One region of the Gulosibacter massiliensis genome, then DNA from elsewhere that is predicted to be linked to it. Evidence: riboswitches for the same ligand, from Rfam matches in the RefSeq annotation. Region 1 holds a riboswitch; the other holds the start of a gene.
What was found. Region 1 has a riboswitch for thiamine pyrophosphate ahead of thiM (hydroxyethylthiazole kinase). Riboswitches for the same ligand answer to the same signal wherever they lie in the genome.
Positions count from the first base shown of each region.

Region 2: another riboswitch for thiamine pyrophosphate. It lies ahead of EJL01_RS04815 (thiamine ABC transporter substrate-binding protein); the one in region 1 lies ahead of thiM (hydroxyethylthiazole kinase).

Region 1 is NZ_UYZX01000001.1:1,748,688-1,751,888, forward strand. Features, by position in the region: gene thiE (thiamine phosphate synthase) at 1-272, opposite strand, end outside; gene thiM (hydroxyethylthiazole kinase) at 269-1,117, opposite strand; TPP riboswitch at 1,109-1,205, opposite strand; gene EJL01_RS08365 (recombinase family protein) at 1,523-2,119, shown strand; gene EJL01_RS08370 (Mu transposase C-terminal domain-containing protein) at 2,584-3,201, shown strand, end outside.
Region 2 is NZ_UYZX01000001.1:993,323-996,523, forward strand. Features, by position in the region: gene EJL01_RS04810 (ABC transporter permease) at 1-615, opposite strand, end outside; gene EJL01_RS04815 (thiamine ABC transporter substrate-binding protein) at 602-1,654, opposite strand; TPP riboswitch at 1,703-1,806, opposite strand; gene gdhA (NADP-specific glutamate dehydrogenase) at 1,844-3,190, opposite strand.

The DNA.
Region 1 (3,201 bases):
CGCTGACCGACGTGGACGCCGTCGGCGCCGATGTCCTGAACGAGGTGGACCCGGTCATCGATAATCAGCGGCACCCCGGTCCCCGCCAGCACCTCGCGGACCGCCACGCCGAGGGCGACGAAGTGGGCGTCGGTGGCGCCCGGGTCACGCAACTGCACCACGGTGACTCCGCCCGCGACCGCAGCCTGCACGGTCGCGGGCACCCCCCGTGGGCCGCACAAACCGGTGTCGGTGACCAGGTAGAGGCTGAGGTTCACCGGTCGGCGGGTCACCGGAGCACCACCTTCTCGGTCAGCTCCTGCGGGTTGAGGGTGGCGAGAGAGTCCAGCAGCGCAACGGCGAAGCTCCCCGGCCCGGCGGCACGCTCGGCCGCGACCTCGGCGGCCACGGTGTACGTCGCGGTCGCGGCCGTGGCGGCCAGGAGCGGGTCGTCGGTGGTGGCGGCGAAGGCAGCCATGAGCGCGCCCAGCGCGCCCCCACCGCCAGTGACCTGGGTCAACCATCGATGGCCGTTGGCCACCCGCACCAGCCGGGTGCCGTCGGTGAGGTGGTCGACCTCCCCGGAGACCGCGACGATGGTGCCGTGCTCCCGGGCCAGCGCCCGGCCGGCGTCGAGGGCATCCTCGGCGGCGTCGACGCTCTCCGGACCCCGCCCACCGCTGCCCCCACCGGCGAAAGCGAGAATCTCTGAGGGGTTGCCACGGACGAGTGCCGGGGAGGCGTGGGTGAGTGCCGGGGAGGCGTGGGCGAGCAGGTCGACGACAACCCGGCTGCGCCAGGCGAGCCCACCCACCCCGACCGGGTCGAGCACCCACGGGGTGCCGGCCGCCGCGGCGGCACTGACCGCGCCGTGCATCGCAGCCACCGTCGCCTCTTGGGGCGTGCCGAGGTTGACCAGGACCCCGTCGGCGACGGCGGCGAACGGCCCGGCTTCCTCCGGGTTGTCCACCATCGACGGACTGGCGCCGACCGCGAGCAGGACGTTCGCTGTCCACTGAGCGACGACGACGTTGGTCAGGCACTGCACCAGCGGGGCATGCCCGCGCATCGCAGCCAAGGCCTCGCCCACAGCGGCAGCATCGAGTGGGACAGTAGGGACGGAAGAAGGTGCCGACATCGGCGACGTTCCCTTCGCTAGTACGAACTAGATCAGGTTCAACGGGTGTGATCTCAGCCGTACCAGCACGGCACCCCGCGTCATTCACCAGCTTAACATCCGCACCGTTCCCAGCACCGTGCCCTCGCTTCAGCGATCGCAAAAGGGTCGCGCCTCGGACCGTCCGGGCGTGCTGTCACCAGTGCCCGGCTGCGCTACGGCGTTCCTTGGCCGCCGCAGCCCTCACCATGGCGCCTCACCAGACAACGGCTGCGCAACCTTAAAATGTGCAGTCGACTTCGGACACTCGTGCAGTGGACTTCGAAAACTGACAACAAGGAACGACGGCACGCCTGGCGGGCTGTCCCGTAAGACCCGTCCGGTGAACTGTCCGGTGAAGGGAGGCTATATGACACACTGGGGAGCATGTCCCCCTTGAAGGTCGGCTATGCCCGAGTCTCCACCGACGAGCAGGACCTGACCGCGCAGCGTGACGGACTCGCGGCGTTCGGCGTCGATCCCAAGCGCATCTACGTCGATCACGGGCTCACGGGCCGCAACGCCGACCGTGAGGGCCTGCGGCAGGCGCTGGCTGCCTGTCGGGACGGCGATACATTCGTGGTCACCAAGCTCGATCGGCTGGCGCGTTCAGTCCGTGATGCCCACCAGATCGCCGACGACCTCGCGGCGCGGGAAGTGAAGCTGAGCATCGCCGGATCGGTGTACGACCCGACCGACCCGATGGGGAAACTGTTGTTCAACGTGCTGGCGATGGTCGCCGAATTCGAAGCCGACCTCATCCGTGCCCGCACCCGCGAGGGGATGAAGGTCGCCAAGGCCAAGGGCCGGCTGCGCGGGAAGTCACCGAAACTCACCCCCCGGCAAGAAGCTCACCTCGTCCAGCTACATGCCGCCGACGAGCACACCGTGGGCGAGCTGGCCGAGCTGTTCAGCGTGGGCCGCTCCACGGTCTACCGCGCCCTTCAGCGCGCCGAGCGCGGGCGCGAGAACGCCTTGCAGTAGGTGCGTCGTGGACGCTCGAGCGCGGTGGCGAATCCTCAGGCTCCACGTCGAGGACCAGGTGCCCCTCGCGCGCTTAGCTCGCGAGACCGATGTAGGGCTGCGGACCCTGGAGCGCTGGCACGCCCGCTACCGCGCCGACGGCTACGCCGGACTGGAGACAGCCTCACGGGCGGACGCCGGCTCCCGCCGCCTTCCGCCCGACCTCGTCGACCTGATCGAGGGCCTGGCACTGAGCAAGCCGCGGCCGGCCATCGCCACGATCCATCGCAAAGTCACGGGCATCTGCGCCGCCCGGAGGTGGCCGGTCCCCTCCTACTCGGTGGTGTGGGACATCGTGCGGACCCTGGATCCCGGCATGGTCACCCTCGCCCTGGGGGGGCGCAGCGTCCTACCGCGACAAGCACGAGCTGGTGCTACGCCGGCAAGCAGAGCTGCCCAACGCGATGTGGCAATCCGATCACACCATGCTCGACATCCTGGTGGTGGGCACCGACGGCAAGCCTGCACGGCCATGGCTGACAACGATCCTCGACGACTGCTCCCGGGCGGTCTGCGGCTACACAGTCTTCCTGGGCGCACCGTCGGCGATGAACACCGCCCTGGCGCTACGCCAAGCGATCTGGCACAAGACCGACCCGGCCTGGCCGATGTGCGGCCTGCCCGACGTGCTCTACGTCGACCACGGCAGCGACTTCACCAGTGACCAGCTCGCCCACACCGCCGTCGACCTCCACATCCGACTGATCCACTCCACCGTCGCCCGACCCCAGGGACGGGGCAAGATCGAGCGGTTCTTCGGCACCATCAACACCGAGCTACTCGCCACCCTGCCCGGACACATCACCGAAGGGCACCCCTGGCCGACACCGAAACTGTCCCTGGCCGCCCTCGATAGCGCCCTGGAGGCGTTCGTGGCCACCTACAACGACCGCACGCACAGCGAGCTCGGAACCTCCCCGCGCAGCGCGTGGATCGCCGATGGCTGGCTGCCCCGAATGCCCGAGAGCCTGGAAGACCTCGACGGACTGCTGTTGACCGTCGCCAAGACCCGCGTCGTGCGCCGCGATGGCATCCGCTTCCAG
Region 2 (3,201 bases), 760 kb from region 1:
CACGATGCCGAACGCGGTCGAGCAGAACAGCAGCACGAGACACGCCGAGGCGACGATCGCCGGCACGAGCTGCGGCAGCGTGACGGTGAGGAACGCGCGCGTTGGCGACGCGCCAAGGGTGCGCGCCGCCTCGGCGAGACGCGGGTCGAGGCCGCGCCAGAAACTCCCCACCTGCCGGGCAACGACCGCGACATTAAAGAAGACGAGCGCGAGCACGACCGAGAATGTCGTGCCGTCGAGCCCGAGCCAACCGAGGGGGCCGGTCGACCCAAGCAGCGCCCGGAAGGCGACACCGACCACCACGGTGGGGAGCACGAACGGCACGGTGATGAGGCCGCGCAGCAGCGCGCCGCCGGGCACGCGCCGGCGGTAGAGGATGCTCGCGGTCGGCACGCCCAGCACCACCGCGCCGAGCGCGGCGGCGAGGGCGAGGCCGATCGTGTTCGCGAGCAGCTGCCAGGTGCGAGCGCTGGTAAGCACCTCACCGTAGCCGGTGAGGTCGATGCCGGAGTCGCTCGAAATGCCTCGCCACAACATGCTGGCCACGGGCCAACCGAAGAAGACGGCGAGGAACGCGAGAACTGCGGCGCCCGCGACCCAGCTAGCTCGCCTCATACAGTGTGTTCCACTCCTCCAGCCAAGTGTCGCGGTTGCTCGCGACCTCAGCCGCGTCGAGGTCGAGTGGCTCATCGACGAGGCTCGCGTGCTTGGCCCACTCGCTCGGCAGCTCGACGGCGTCGTCGACCGGGTACATGTACATCGACTCGGGCAGTGCTTGCTGGAACTCCGTGCTCAGCATGAAGTCGATGAATGCCTGCGCGCCGGTCGGGTTCTCGGCGCCCTTCGTGACGCCGGCGTACTCGACCTGGGTCGTGCAGCTCGCCTCGAGCACGCCCGTGGTGCCGCCCGATTCGGCCGGCGACGACGAATAGCTCAGCACGAGCGGGAACTCGCCCGCGCCCTCGGCTCCCGAGAAATCGACGTAGTAGACGTCCGACCAGCTGCCCTCGACCTTGGCGCCGCCGTCGAGCAGTTGCTGCCAGTAGTCCTGCCAGCCGTCGCCGTACTCGGCGATGGTCGCGACGAGGAACGCGAGGCCGGGCGACGAGGTGAGCGGGTTCGTCACGGCGAGCAGCGGCGCGTACTCGTCGGTGGCGAGGTCGTCGAGCGTCGTCGGCTCGTCGACGCCGTTGTGTTCGAACCAATCGTGGTCGATGTTGACGCACACCTGGCCCTGGTCGATCGGCGTGAGCTGGTCGCTGAGCACCAGGTCGTCGGCGGATGCGGGCAGGCTCGGCGAGGTGTACGGCGCGAGCACGTCGGCGTCGACCACGGTCTGCGCTGAGTAGTTGTCGAGGCCGTATACGCCGTCGACGCCCGGGGCATCACCCGCGAGCAACAGCTGGCTCGTCACGACGCCGGCGTCGCCGGGCGAGGTGATGACGAGGTCATAGCCGGTCGCCGATTCGAACTCGGCGATGAGCTCGTCGCTCACGTTGAACGAGTCGTGCGTGAGCATCGTGACGGTGCCCGGGGCGGACGAGCTCGGCTCGTTTCCCCCAGCACCGCCGACAAGCGTGCACCCGCTCAGTAGCAGCCCGGTCGCCACGAGGGCGGCGGTTGAGGCAAGTCGGGTAGATGATCGACGTAGCATTCAGTCCTCCATTCGCATGGAGGGCATCCGCGCGCGACACAGCGCCCGGATGGAGAGAACTCGACTTCCTTCGCCGGTACTAGCCGGATCAGGTTCGAGGGTCTGCCAGTGTGGCACTCTCAGCGCCGCTCGGCGCTCCCCTGTCGTTCTCGTTCATCCTACCCGGCTGGCGGGCAGGGGCGAATCGGCCTAGACGAGGCCCTGCGCGATCATCGCGTCGACGACCTTGGTGACACCGGCGATGTTCGCGCCGAGCACGTAGTCGCTCGGGGCGCCGTACTCCTGCGCGGTCGCACGGCAGGTCTCGTGCACGTCGACCATAATCTCTTCGAGGCGCGTCTCGGTGTAGTCGAAGGTCCAGCGGTCGCGCGAGGCATTCTGCTGCATCTCGAGCGCGCTCGTGGCGACGCCACCGGCGTTCACGGCCTTCGCCGGGCCGAACAGCACGCCTTCGGTCTCGCGCATGAGCGAGGCGGCGTCGGCGGTGAGCGGCATGTTCGCGCCCTCGGCGACGACCCTGAGGCCGTTGTTGATCAGCGTCTGCGCGGCGTGCACGTCGAGCTCGTTCTGTGTGGCGCAGGGCAGCGCGACGTCGACGGGTACCTGCCACACGTCGTTGCGGTTCTCGTGGAACTCAACGCGGTTGCTGCGGCGGTCGGCGTACTCGCTGATGCGGCCGCGCTCTTTGAGCTTGATCTGCTTGAGCAGGTCGAGGTCGATGCCGTCGGGGTCGTAGATCGAGCCCTTCGAGTCCGAGGCGGTCACGACGACCGCGCCGAGCTCCTGCGCCTTCTCGATCGCGTAGATCGCGACATTGCCCGAGCCTGAGACCGAGACGCGCTTGCCGTCGAAATCTTCGCCCTGGGTCGCGAGCATCTCGCGAGCGAAGAAGATGGTACCGTAGCCGGTCGCCTCGGGGCGCACGAGCGAGCCGCCCCACGAGAGGCCCTTGCCCGTGAGCACGCCCGACTCGAAACGGTTGGTGATGCGCTTGTACTGGCCGAACATGTAGCCGATCTCGCGCGTGCCGACGCCGATGTCGCCCGCGGGCACGTCGGTGTACTCACCGATGTGGCGGTAGAGCTCGGTCATGAACGACTGGCAGAACGCCATGATGTCGCGGTCGCTGCGGCCGTGCGGGTCGAAGTCGCTGCCACCCTTACCTCCGCCGATGGGCAGTCCCGTGAGCGAGTTCTTGAAGGTCTGCTCGAAGCCGAGGAACTTCACGATGCCGAGGTTGACCGTCGGGTGGAAGCGCAGCCCACCCTTATACGGGCCGAGGGCCGAGTTGAACTCGACGCGGTACCCGCGGTTGATGTTGACGTTGCCCTTCGAGTCGATCCACGGCACACGGAAAATCACCTGACGCTCGGGCTCGCAAAGGCGGCGGATGACGTCCTGGTCGAGGTACTCCGGGTGCGTTTCGAGCACCGGGGCGAGTGAGTCGAGGACCTCGACCACTGCCTGATGGAACTCCGGCTCACCGGCGTTGCGGGCGAGCACATCGTTCTTGAGCGCCTCGATGGTGGCGTGCATTGTGGTCAAGG